Regions from separate parts of the Streptomyces sp. LARHCF249 genome, predicted to be linked through region 2. Evidence: riboswitches for the same ligand, from Rfam matches in the RefSeq annotation. Region 2 holds a riboswitch; each other region holds the start of a gene.
The links. A riboswitch is a leader RNA that binds a small molecule or an ion and turns the genes downstream of it on or off. The one in region 2 is predicted to bind cobalamin.

Region 1 (4,266 bases), on a different contig from region 2:
CGTCCCCCACACCGACCCGACCCGGCAGCCGTCCAGGAAGGGGGACCCGCCCAGGACTTCGGCCACCCCGTGGTGGATCTCGTAGCCGGAGACCTCCTCGCCCAGCGCCGAACCCGCCGGCCGCGCCAGGGTCTTCTCCCGGTCGAAGCGGACGCGCACCGGCAGCAGCCCGAGCCCGTCCACCGACCCGGCCCGCGATTCGACCTCGTCCTCGATGTGCTCGCCGAGGACCTGGAACCCGCCGCAGATGCCCAGCACCGGCCGCCCCTCGGCGGCCCGCCGCAGCAGCGCGTCCGCGAGCCCGCGCTCCCGCAGCCACTCCAGCGCCCTGACCGTCCCGCGCGTCCCCGGCACGACGACGAGGTCCGCGTCGGCCAGTTCCTCGGCCCGGTCCACGAACCGCACGACCACCCCCGGCTCCGCCGCGAGCGCGTCGACGTCCGTGAAGTTCGACATCAGCGGCACCGCGCACACCGCGACCCGCAGCACGTCCTCGCCCACGGGCGGCGCCACCACGGACTCCCGTACCGCTCCCCGCAGGGAGACCCGGAGCCCGTCCTCCTCGTCGATGCCCAGCCCGTGCTGGAACGGCAGGACCCCGTACGTGGCCCGCCCGGTCAGGCCGCGCAGCATCTCCATGCCCGGCTCCAGCAGCGTGACGTCACCGCGGAACTTGTTGACCAGGTATCCGGCGATCAGCGACTGGTCCTGCGCCGACAGCAGAGCCGTCGTACCGAAGAAGGAGGCGAAGACCCCGCCCCGGTCGATGTCCCCGACCACGACCACCGGGAACCGCGCGGCCCGCGCGATGCCCATGTTCACGATGTCGGTCCGGCGCAGGTTGATCTCGGCCGGACTCCCCGCCCCTTCGCAGATCACGGCGTCATACGTGCCCCGCAGCTGCTCCAGGCAGTCCGTGACGATGCCGAGCAACTGCTCCTGCCTGCCCCCGTGGTAGCCGCGGGCGCTCATCTCGCCCACCGGCCTGCCCAGCAGCACCACCTGGCTGCTGCGGTCGCTGCCCGGCTTGAGCAGGACCGGGTTCATCAGCGCGGTCGGCTCCACGCCGGCCGCCTGGGCCTGCATGGCCTGGGCGCGGCCGATCTCGGCGCCCTCCAGGGTCACGAAGGAGTTCAGCGACATGTTCTGCGCCTTGAAGGGCGCCACCTTCACGCCCTGGCGGGCCAGCCAGCGGCAGATGCCCGCCGTGACCACGCTCTTGCCCGCGTCCGATGTGGTTCCCGCGACCAGCAGTCCGCCGCCGCGCTTCGCGCCGCTCATGCGCGCCCCCTCCGTGATGTACGCGAGACCAGCGTCCGGGCCGCCACACAGGCCCCGAGCGCCAGCCAGGTCACCTGCCGCGACAGCCGTACCGCCCGCTCGATGTCCGCGACCTCCACCGGCCGCCCCGCCTCGCCGTTCAGCACCGCCCGGTGCTCGACCCGCCCCCCGTACGCCAGGGTGCCGCCCAGCCGTACGCCGAGCGCCCCCGCGAAGGATGCCTCCACGGGGCCGGCGTTCGGGCTCGGGTGCTCGGCGGCGTCCGCACGCCAGGCCCGTACGGCTCCCCGCCGGTCGGGACCGGCCAGTACGGCGGCCAGCGCGGTCAGCCGGGCGCCCGGCCAGCCAGCCAGGTCGTCGAGCCGGGCCGAGGCCCAGCCGTAGCGAAGGTAGCGGGGGGACTTGTGGCCGACCATCGCGTCCAGGGTGTTCACGGCGCGGAAGGCCAGCAGTCCGGGGACCCCGGCGACGGCGCCCCACACCAGGGCACCGACCACCGCGTCGGAGGTGTTCTCCGCGACCGACTCCACGACGGCGCGGGCCATCTGCTGCTCGTCCAGGGCGTGCGGGTCGCGCCCGCACAGGTGCGGCAGCCGCTCCCGGGCCACCTCGGCGTCCCCGGCGGCCAGCGCGCCGCCGATGGCGCGGGCCTCGCGGCCCAGCGAAGTGCCGCCGACGACGGCCCAGGTGGCGGCGGCGGTCAGGGCGATACGGGCGGCCGCGGGCCGGGAGCGCACGGCGCGGGCGCCCAGCGCGCCGGCGGCGGCCGCGCCCCCGGCGCAGACCAGGGTGTGCAGGAGGCCGCGGGCGCGGTCGTCGCGCCACAGGGCGCGTTCGACTGCGGCGGCGGCTCGTCCGAAGGCGGCCACGGGGTGCCCTCGGCGCGGATCCCCCAGGATCCGGTCGCCGATCAGGCCCGCCGTGACGCCGTACGCGAAGACGCGATCGGCACGCATGGTGGCAGGTATGTCCTCACTCAGGGTCCGCGCCCTGGTTCGACGTGTCCGGTGGCGAGAGTTCCTGGCTCCCGGGTCGCACTCGGCCGAGTGCCCCGGTGACAGTGGCGGGACCGCGCCGGATTCGCACCGGACTTCCTCTCCATGCCGCCGTGTTGGCTCGGGCAGTCCACCACGCACCGCGAATGCCCGTCAACTCGCCGTTGACCTGCGGCGGTGCGGCGGCCGGGAGGCGGCGGGGTACGCGAAAGCTCCCCCCGGGAGAAACCCGGGGGGAGCCTTCACGCGTGACGTCTCAGACGACGATCAGGTAGATCCCGTACGCCACGGCCGCCGCGCAGAGCGCGAAGCAGGCGTACGCGCCGCTGCGGGCCAGGGTGGCCGCGCCGCCCTGCTCGGTGGCGGCCTCGTGCTTGGACAGGCCCACCAGGCCGAGGGTGAACAGGGCCACGAGGGCGACGGTGGCGGAGAGGCTGACTCCGAACACGGAGCCGAGTGCTTCCCAGTCGATCTTCATACCGCTGATTCCTCTGTCGTTCTCGGGGTCAGACCGCCGCGGCCGGAGCCGCAGGCGTCGCGGTCGAGGCCGGGATGGTGGCCTTGAGGTCCTCGTCGGTCACGGCGGCGGTCGTACCGGCCGCGGCGACGGTCGGCGGGACGGTGACGGCCGCGATCGCCGTGGTGACGACACCCGGCTCCTCGGTGCCGGCCGCCGGCACGTCGTTGACGTTGGTGTGGTCGATGACCTGGCGGCGCGAGATGAACCAGATGGCGAGGCAGGAGCCGACCAGGAAGACCGTGACGGCGGCGATGCCGACGTCACCGGTGCGCATGACCAGCTCGGCGCCCGCCGAGACGAGGGCGGCGGCCGGCAGGGTCAGGCCCCAGGCGATGAACATGCGGGTCGCGGTGGACCAGCGGACCACACCGCCCTTGCGGCCCAGGCCCGCACCCATGACCGCGCCGGAGCACGAGTGGGTGGTGGAGAGCGAGAAGCCGAGGTTCGAGGAGGCCAGGATGACCGTGGCGGCCGAGGTCTGGGCGGCGAAGCCCTGCTGCGGCTGCAGGTCGGTCAGGCCCTTGCCCATGGTGCGGATGATGCGCCAGCCGCCCAGGTAGGTGCCGAGCGCGATCGCGAGACCGGCGGAGAGGATGACCCACACCGGCGGGTTCGCGTCGGGCGCGATCGCGCCGCCCGCGATGAGCGCCAGGGTGATGATGCCCATCGTCTTCTGCGCGTCGTTGGTGCCGTGCGCGAGGGAGACGAGTCCGGCCGAGGCGATCTGACCGGCGCGGTAGCCCTTGGCCGAGGTCTTCTCGCCGACCTTGTTGCCGAACTTGTACGTGACCTTCGTGGCCAGCATCGCCGCCAAACCGGCGACGAGCGGGGCCGCGATCGCCGGGATCAGCACCTTGGTGACGAGCGTGTCGCCGTTGACCGCGCCGAGGCCGGCCGAGGCGACCGCGGCACCGATCAGGCCGCCCATCAGGGCGTGCGAAGAGCTGGAGGGGAGGCCGACCAGCCAGGTGAGGAGGTTCCAGAGGATCGCGCCGACCAGGGCGGCGAAGATCACCTCTGGCTGGATGCCTTCCTCGTTGACCAGGCCCTTGGAGATCGTCTTGGCGACCTCCACGGACAGGAAAGCTCCGACGAGGTTGAGCACGGCGGACATGGCCACCGCCGTCTTGGGCTTGAGGGCGCCGGTCGAGATGGTGGTAGCCATCGCGTTGGCTGTGTCGTGGAAACCGTTCGTGAAGTCGAACACGAGAGCGGTGATGATCACGATCCCGAGGAGAAGCGTTATGTGCTCCATTTACCCAGGCTTCTGTTTGACGTCAGTGGCTCGGCGACCGTAGGCAACCTGGATGAACGGAAGGTGAACTACCGCGGGCCTAATGGTGTCTCCGTGAGGGGAGTGATCGGGCCATTCGTCCCGATTCTGGCGTAGGTATCTCGATAAATGCACGTCAAAGCGGGGTGAACGCACCCCTCCGCGGGAGACCTCCGGCCTGTCGGCCCACTCGTCCG
Region 2 (4,266 bases):
CCGGTCGTCCGGGTCGGGCAGGTAGGTGTCGAGCAGCGTCAGATAGAACTGGACGTGCACGGCCTCCTCGAACAGCTGGCGCGACAGGTACAGGCGCGCCTCCGGGGAGTTGATGTGCTTGTACAGCGTCAGCACCAGGTTGTTCGAGACGATCGAGTCGCCCGTCGCGAAGAACGCGACCAGACGGCCGATCATGTGCTGCTCGGCCGGCGTCAGCTTCGCCAGGTCGGCGACGTCCGAGTGGAGGTCGACCTCCTCCACCGTCCAGGTGTTCTTGATCGCGTCCCGGTAGCGCTCGTAGAAGTCCGGGTAGCGCATGGGGCGGAGCGTGAGCTCGAAGCCCGGGTCCAGGAGGTTCTTGGCGGACTGGGTGGTGCTCATTACTGGCAGGCCTCGCAGGACTCGGGGTTCTCAAGGGAGCAGGCCAGTGCGTCGGCGTCGACGGCCTGCGGGAGCGGAGCGGCGGCGGCCGGGACGGCGGAGCCGGACGCGGCGCGGGCGATCTTCGTCGCCGGGCGCGAGCGCAGGTAGTACGTGGTCTTCAGACCCTGCTTCCAGGCGTACGCGTACATCGAGCTGAGCTTGCCGATGGTGGGCGTCTCCAGGAACAGGTTCAGCGACTGCGACTGGTCCAGGAACGGGGTACGGGCCGCCGCCATGTCGATCAGACCGCGCTGCGGGATCTCCCACGCCGTGCGGTACAGCTCGCGCACCTCGGCCGGGATCCAGCCGAAGCCCTGGACGGAGCCGCTGGACTCGCGCAGCGCCTCGCGGGTCTGGGCGTCCCACACGCCGAGCTGCTTCAGCTCGTCCACCAGGTACGCGTTGACCTGGAGGAACTCGCCGCTCAGCGTCTCGCGCTTGAAGAGGTTGGAGACCTGCGGCTCGATGCACTCGTACACGCCGGCGATCGAGGCGATCGTCGCCGTCGGGGCGATGGCCAGCAGCAGCGAATTGCGCATGCCGGTCTTCGCGACGCGGGCGCGCAGCGCGTCCCAGCGCTCCGGCCAGTTCAGCTCCGCGTCGTAGTGGTCCGGGTGCAGGACGCCGCGGGCGGTGCGGGTCTGCTCCCAGGCCGGCAGCGGGCCGCTGCGCTCGGCGAGGTCGCAGGAGGCCTCGTACGCGGCCAGCATGATGCGCTCGGAGAGCTTGGTGGACAGGGCCTTCGCCTCGGGGGAGTCGAAGGGCAGCTTCAGCTTGAAGAAGACGTCCTGGAGGCCCATCGCGCCCAGGCCCACCGGGCGCCAGCGGGCGTTGGAGCGGCCGGCCTGCTCGGTCGGGTAGAAGTTGATGTCCACCACGCGGTCGAGGAAGGTCACGGCGGTGCGGACGGTCTCGTCCAGGCGCTCCCAGTCGATCTCCCCGTCCACCACGAAGGCGCCCATGTTGACCGAGCCGAGGTTGCAGACGGCCGTCTCGCCGTCGTCGGTGACCTCGATGATCTCGGTGCACAGGTTGGAGGAGTGGACGACGGTGCCCGGCTCGGCGGTCTGGTTCGCCGTGCGGTTGGAGGCGTCCTTGAAGGTCATCCAGCCCTGGCCGGTCTGCGCGAGGGTGCGCATCATCCGGCCGTACAGGTCGCGGGCGGGCATGGTCTTGCGGGCGAGGCCCGCAGCCTCGGCCTTGCGGTAGGCGGCGTCGAAGTCATCGCCCCACAGGTCGACGAGCTCGGGCACGTCGGCCGGGGAGAACAGCGACCAGTCGGCGTCGGCGTTCACGCGGCGCATGAACTCGTCCGGCACCCAGTGCGCCAGGTTCAGGTTGTGCGTACGGCGCTGGTCCTCACCGGTGTTGTCGCGGAGCTCCAGGAACTCCTCGATGTCCGCGTGCCAGGTCTCCAGGTAGACGGCGGCGGCGCCCTTGCGGCGGCCGCCCTGGTTCACGGCGGCGACGGAGGCGTCGAGGGTCTTCAGGAACGGCACGATGCCGTTGGAGTGGCCGTTGGTGCCGCGGATCAGCGAACCGCGGGAGCGGATGCGGGAGTACGAGAGACCGATGCCGCCGGCGTGCTTGGAGAGGCGGGCGACCTGGTGGTAGCGGTCGTAGATCGAGTCGAGCTCGTCCAGCGGGGAGTCCAGCAGGTAGCAGGAGGACATCTGCGGGTGCCGGGTGCCGGAGTTGAAGAGCGTGGGGGAGGACGGCAGGTAGTCGAGGCGGCTCATCAGCCGGTACAGCGAGGCCACTTCCTCGACGGCCGGGACGGACTCGTCGGCGGCGAGGCCGCAGGCCACGCGCAGCATGAAGTGCTGCGGGGTCTCGATGACCTGGCGGGTGATCGGGTGGCGCAGCAGGTAGCGGCTGTGCAGGGTGCGCAGGCCGAAGAAGCCGAAGCGGTCGTCGGCGCCCTCGGCGAGGGTGTGCTCCACCAGCGCGTCCAGGCGGGCCGTGTGGGCCCGTACGAACTCGGCCGTGCGGTCGGCGATGAGCCCCTCGCGGTGCCCGACCTCGACGGACGCGGAGAAGGAGGTGGCGCCCTGGCCGGCGGCCTCGTCGCGGACGGCCAGCGTCAGCAGCCGGGCGGCGAGCTTCGAGTACGCGGGGTCCTCGGAGATCAGGCCGGCGGCGGCCTCGGTGGCCAGCCCGCGCAGTTCGGCCTCGTCGGCGGCGGAGCTGCGGCCGCGCAGTGCGGCGGCGGCGACGCGGCCGGGGTCGGTGTCGGGGAGGTCCGCCGTCAGTTCGGTGAGGGTACGCAGCAGCGTGGCCCCCGGGCCCTCGGTGTTGTCGCCAGAAACGGACTCGGCGCGCGGTGCGGAAGGCGCGATGGTCACGGCGGGAGCTCTCCCTCGCTCGGCCCGGTCGACGGCGGGCGGGCACGGGGAGGCGCATGCGGGCGTGACGGGAACGCGTCGACCGCATGGCGTCCACCGGCCCAACCGCGAGGCCCGGACGTATCGGCACCCGGTTCGGTCGAGCCGGATGCGCTGTCGGCAGGTCCTCGGACTTTTCATACCGTTGCGGGACAGTTCCGGATTCACACCGGATTCCCCTGCGGCGACAGCAGGCTTGAGCATACATGTGGGGGGCCGCGGATGAGCGACCCCCCACATGTTGTGTCGGTGCGTCTACAGCTCCAGACGGTACGTGAGCAAGGTCAGCCCGGGAACGGGCGCCCAGTCCCGCTCCGGCGTCCGGATGAACCCGAGCCGCTCGTAGATCCGCTGGGCCCCCGTCATGCCGCGCTGGGTGGACAGCACCAGGTGCGTGACCCCCTTCAGCTCCCGTGCGCGGGCCATGCAGGCGCGCACCAGGGCCTCGCCGGCGCCGCGTCCGCGGGCCTCGCGGGAGACGGCCAGCATCCGGAACTCGGCCTCGCCGGGCCCGGCGATGTCGCACAGCGGACTCCCGGGCGGGGCGAAGGTCACCCCGCCGAGGACGGTCCCCTGCTCGACGGCCACGAGCACCTCCCCGTCGGCGGCCCGCCCGGCGACATCGCGCAGGACCTTCGCGTAGAACGCCTCACCGGAGCCGAGGAGGCCGTCGCCCACGTAGGCCTGCGCGGTGATCTCCCCCAGCTGCTCGTACTCGGCGGGCCGGGCCGCCCTGATCACTATGTCCATGGGGTCGAGTGTGCCGGACGGGTGTCGGTGCCCGGCGCTATCGTCGGAGACAGCACCGTCGATGAAGGTGAGCGAGGCATGACCGTGATGACCGAACGTCCGCACATGCTGACTGAGGACTTCGAAGCCGTCGCACGGATAGCGGCGCGCGAGAGGGAGGGAACGCGGCTCGAATTCATCGACGGGGTAATCAGGAGCAAGGCCATGCCGGATGGCGACCACCAGATGATCATCCAGTGGCTCACCCGGATCTGCATGCAGCACCGGCCGGAGCTCTGGTTGCACGGAGCGCAGGGGATCACCGCCCAGGAATACCGGGAAGGACGGGCTATCCCGGACGCGGTGCTGGCGCCGTCCCATGCGTTCGTAGGGCAGGGCGACTGGGTGGATCCCGCTCCGATTCTCATGGTCGTCGAGGTGACCTCGTGGGACTCCGACACCCACCGTAGGGACCATGTCGAGAAGCCCAGGGCCTACGCCGAGACAGGCATTCCCGTCTACCTGCTGATCGACCGGGCCAAGTGTGAGGTCTCCGTCTACAGCCAGCCCAACGGCCGTCGGTACGAGAGCATCCACATCGTGCCGTACGGAACGGACATCGCGCTCCCCGAGCCCGTCGGCATCACCCTCCAGACCGAGCCCCTCAAGGACTGGGTGCGCTGAACGACCCGAAGGCCCCGCCGCAGAACGCGGCGGGGCCTTCGGTGTG
Region 3 (4,266 bases), 230 kb from region 2:
CGCCGGTCCGTTTGACCCGGTCCGCGGCCTCCTCCCGCGCGCCCAGCGGGTCGGCGAGCTCGCCGTACGGGAGCACGTTGCAGATCTCGTCCGTGGCCTTCCACGGGTAGCCGCCCCTGCCCTCCTGTGAGACCTCGCGGTCCGCGTCGCCGCCGCAGGCGGCGGCTGCCAGGACGAGGGCCGCGGCGACCGCCGCGCGGCGGGGAAAACGGGGACGACGCATCCGGTTCTCTCCTGTCGAGCGGGGCCGGTTCTCCACTCAACCACCCTGCCATCAAAGGCCGTTGCGCACCGGCGAAAAAGCCGGACAGGAAGTGGAACTGCGAGGTCCACGGCGGCGTCCTAGGCTGTGTCACAAGTCCCCGTCTCTCGAGAATCGAGGGGACGTCATGATCCACGCACGTCTCCGGCAGTTCGTGGCCCTGGCATCCGGCGCTCTGCTCGCCGCCTGCCTCTCGTTCGCCGCGCCTGCCTCGGCCGCCACCACCGCCACCGCCGCCACCGCCCAGACCCAGACCCCGCTCGTCGTCAACGCCCGCTGGGGCGGGCACGCCACGTACGACCGGATCGTCATCGACACGCAGGGGTACGTCCCCACGGTCACCGTCACTCCCGTCCCGCAGCTGATCTACGACGGGTCCGGCAAACCCGTGCCGCTGGCCGGGAAGTACTTCCTGGAGATCCGCCTCAACCCCGCCGCCGCGCACACCGACGCGGGGGAGAGCACCTACCAGGGACCCAGGCTCCAGAAGATCTACCTCAGCAAGCTCAAGGGTCTCGCCCTGACCGGTGACTTCGAGGGGTACGTGACCTTCGGCGCCGCCTTCGACACCCTGCCGTACTACCGCGCCTACGCCCTGCACTCACCGGAGCGGTTCGTCGTGGACATCGCGCACTGAACCCTGCCCGTCCGACAGGCCCGGGCCCTTGCCCGGCCCGGGCCGCTACCGGTGTTCGGGGTTCGGGAAGTCGAAGCGGCAGCCGGCGTCCCACAGCGAGCGCTGGTTCCCGTGGGCCGGGATGCCGCCCGAGCGCTTCAGCAGGGCGGCCAGGTGCATCAGGTTCCACGACATGAAGGCGGTGTTGCGGTTGGTGAAGTCGTTCTCGGGGCCGCCCGAGCCCGGGTCGAGGTAGGAGGGCCCCGGCCCGGCCTCGCCGATCCAGCCGGCGTCGGCCTGCGGCGGGATCGCGTACCCGAGGTGCTGGAGGCTGTAGAGGATGTTCATGGAGCAGTGTTTGACGCCGTCCTCGTTGCCGGTGATCAGCGCGCCGCCGACGCGCCCGTAGTAGGCGTACTGCCCGCTCTCGTTCAGGAGCGAGGAGCAGGCGTAGAGCCGCTCGATGACCTGCTTCATCACGGAGCTGTTGTCGCCGAGCCAGATCGGGCCGCAGAGGACGAGGATGTCGGCGTCCATGATCTGGCTGTAGAGGACCGGCCACTGGTCGCTCTCCCAGCCGTGCTCGGTCATGTCCGGCCAGACGCCGGTCGCGATGTCGTGGTCGACGGCGCGGACCAGCGAGGTCCGGGCGCCCGCCGCGGCCATGACCGCACGGCTCTTCTCGATCAGCCCGTCGGTGTTGCTCGTCTCGGGCGAGCGCTTGAGCGTGCAGTTCACGTAGACGGCGGTCAGGTCTGAGTAGTCGTAGTCGGCAGCCACGGTCCCAGCCTGTGCGGGGCCGCCCGGGGCCGCCACCGGGCCGCGCCCGTACGGGGCCCGTCCCGGCCGCATGAGCGGGACGACGCGGCGGGACGGGCCCCGTCCGGCCGTCGCCGGAGCCGCGAACTCACCCGCGGGCGGGTGCCGTTGGCGCGGATGGCGCCGGCGTGGCCGCGGCCGCTGACCGGCACATGGGATCCGGCCGTCTCGTGGCCCGTTCGAGGCGGGTTGTTACCGGTCCGTGCGTCCGACTAGGGTCAGCGGGCCTTGGTGTTCGGGAAACCGGTGGGAAACCGGTGCGGCCCTCGCCACTGTGATCGGGAAGTCCGGCTCCACACCCCTTGCGGGAAGCCACTGGGCCCGCGCGGGACACCGCACGGCCCCGGGAAGGCGGAGCCCGGGCATCAGCACCCGTGAGCCAGGAGACCGGCCGGGGCGCGTTGTCCATCCACGAGGTGCTGGAGAGGTCTCCCCACTCATGCATATAGCCGAGGGGTTCCTACCCCCGTTGCACGCGGCCGCCTGGGCCGCCGCGTCCGCCCCCTTCGTCGTCCACGGCGTCCGGGCCCTCACCCGCGAGGTGAAGGCCAATCCCGAGAGCACGCTCCTGCTCGGCGCCTCGGGCGCGTTCACGTTCGTCCTGTCCGCCCTGAAGATCCCTTCGGTGACGGGAAGTTGCTCCCACCCCACCGGAACCGGCCTCGGGGCCATCCTCTTCAGGCCGCCGATCATGGCGGTGCTCGGCACGATCACCCTGCTCTTCCAGGCGCTGCTGCTGGCACACGGCGGGCTCACCACCCTCGGCGCCAACGTCTTCTCGATGGCGGTCGCCGGGCCCTGGGCGGGCTACGCCGTATACCGGCTGCTGCGGAAGTTCGACCTGCCGCTGATGGCGGCGGTGTTCTTCGGCGCGTTCTTCGCCGACCTGGTCACCTACTGCGTGACCTCCGTCCAGCTGGCGCTGGCCTTCCCCGACGCGGCGACCGGGTTCACCGGCGCGCTGGTGAAGTTCGCGGAGATCTTCGCGCTCACCCAGATCCCGCTCGCGGTGAGCGAGGGACTGCTGACCGTGCTCGTGATGCGCCTGCTGATGCAGTCCAGCAAGTCGGACCTGGTCCGGCTGGGCGTTGCCAAGCTCACCGGATCCGAGAAGCAGCGGAAGGCGACGGCCTGATGACCAGGAACGCGAAGATCAACTCCCTGCTGGTGCTCCTGGTGGCGGCGCTGGCCGTCCTCCCGCTCGCGCTGGGGCTGGGGGACGACAAGGAGGAGCCGTTCACCGGCGCCGACGGACAGGCCGAGGCGGCCATCACCGAGCTCCAGCCGGACTACGAGCCGTGGTTCACGCCGCTGTACGAACCGCCCTCCGCCGAGATCGAGTCGGCGCTGTTCTCCCTGCAGGCGGCGCTGGGCGCGGGCGTGCTCGCGTACTACTTCGGCGTCCGCAGGGGCCGCCGCCAGGGCGCGGCCGCCGCGGAGGCCAGGGCAGCCGCCGAGGCTCCCGCCACGGAGTCGTAGCCGGTGCTGCCGATCGACGCGGCGGCGCACAGCAGCCGCTGGCGCCACCGCCATCCGCTGGAGAAGGCACTGCTGGGAATCGGGCTGACGGTCACCGCGGTGTGCCTGCCGCCCTGGCCCGGCGGGCCGCTCGTCGGCGCGGCCACCCTGTGCGTGCTCCTCGGGCCCGCCGGGGTCGCCGGGCGGCAGCTGTGGCGGGCCTTCCGGATCCCGCTCGGCTTCTGCTTCACCGGGGCGCTGCCGCTGCTGGTCGCCGTGGGCGGGCCGGCCGGGTTCGTCTCGCTGGCCCCGGACGGCCCCCGGCAGGCCGCCGAGCTGCTGCTGCGCACCTCGGCGGCCTCGCTCGGCGTGCTGCTGTTCGCCTTCACCACCCCGGTCTCGGACGTACTGCCGCGGCTGGTGCGGGCGGGGGTCCCGGCCCCGGTGGTGGACGTCGCCCTGGTCATGTACCGGATCGGGTTCCTGCTGCTCGACTCCCTCACCCGGATCCGCCAGGCCCAGGCGGCCCGGCTCGGCACCACCGGCCGGGCCGCGGCGTGGCGTTCGGCGGCCGGGCTCGCCGCGACCTCGTTCGTACGGGCCTTCGACCGCGCGGCGCGGCTCCAGTCGGGCCTCGCCGGGCGGGGCTACGACGGCGCGCTGCGGGTGCTGGTCCCCGAGTCCCCGCTGTCCTGGCGGTTCCTGACCTGGTCCGGCGCACTGCTGACCGGGCTGGCCGCCGTCACTCTCGTGCTGAAGGAGCTGTACCTGTGAGGCCGTTGGTGGAACTGGTGGGCGCGGGCTACGCGTACGAGGACGGGCCCGCCGTGCTCTCCGGGTTGGACTTCGGGATCCCCGAGGGCCGGGCGCTGGTCCTGCTCGGCCGCAACGGCAGCGGCAAGACCACGCTGATGCGGCTGCTGAGCGGCGGCCTGAAGCCGGGCACGGGCGCGCTGCACCTCGACGGCACGGTGGTGACGTACGGCCGGGCCGGCCTGACCCGGCTGCGGACGGCGGTCCAGCTCGTCGTGCAGGACCCGGACGACCAGCTGTTCGCGGCCTCGGTGGAACAGGACGTCTCCTTCGGGCCGATGAACCTGGGCCTGGGGGT

Region 1: it holds a riboswitch for cobalamin, as region 2 does, so the genes downstream of both, ACIPUC_RS31205 (cobalamin biosynthesis protein) here and ACIPUC_RS21965 (ribonucleoside-diphosphate reductase subunit alpha) in region 2, are expected to answer to the same signal.
Region 3: it holds a riboswitch for cobalamin, as region 2 does, so the genes downstream of both, ACIPUC_RS23045 (energy-coupling factor ABC transporter permease) here and ACIPUC_RS21965 (ribonucleoside-diphosphate reductase subunit alpha) in region 2, are expected to answer to the same signal.

The regions. Positions count from the first base shown of each region.
Region 1 is NZ_JBIXJQ010000013.1:157,860-162,125, forward strand. It holds partial or broken gene ACIPUC_RS31200 (cobyric acid synthase) at 1-1,281, opposite strand, end outside; gene ACIPUC_RS31205 (cobalamin biosynthesis protein) at 1,278-2,237, opposite strand; cobalamin riboswitch at 2,275-2,425, opposite strand; gene ACIPUC_RS31210 (hypothetical protein) at 2,533-2,754, opposite strand; gene ACIPUC_RS31215 (anion permease) at 2,783-4,051, opposite strand.
Region 2 is NZ_JBIXJQ010000007.1:218,211-222,476, forward strand. It holds gene ACIPUC_RS21960 (ribonucleotide-diphosphate reductase subunit beta) at 1-381, opposite strand, end outside; gene ACIPUC_RS21965 (ribonucleoside-diphosphate reductase subunit alpha) at 381-2,768, opposite strand; adenosylcobalamin-variant (AdoCbl-variant) riboswitch at 2,922-2,998, opposite strand; gene ACIPUC_RS21970 (GNAT family N-acetyltransferase) at 3,063-3,557, opposite strand; gene ACIPUC_RS21975 (Uma2 family endonuclease) at 3,636-4,220, shown strand.
Region 3 is NZ_JBIXJQ010000007.1:449,658-453,923, reverse strand. It holds gene ACIPUC_RS23060 (hypothetical protein) at 1-223, opposite strand, end outside; gene ACIPUC_RS23055 (AMIN-like domain-containing (lipo)protein) at 393-899, shown strand; gene ACIPUC_RS23050 (flavodoxin family protein) at 945-1,730, opposite strand; cobalamin riboswitch at 1,910-2,107, shown strand; gene ACIPUC_RS23045 (energy-coupling factor ABC transporter permease) at 2,137-2,832, shown strand; gene ACIPUC_RS23040 (energy-coupling factor ABC transporter substrate-binding protein) at 2,832-3,176, shown strand; gene cbiQ (cobalt ECF transporter T component CbiQ) at 3,180-3,929, shown strand; gene ACIPUC_RS23030 (ATP-binding cassette domain-containing protein) at 3,926-4,266, shown strand, end outside.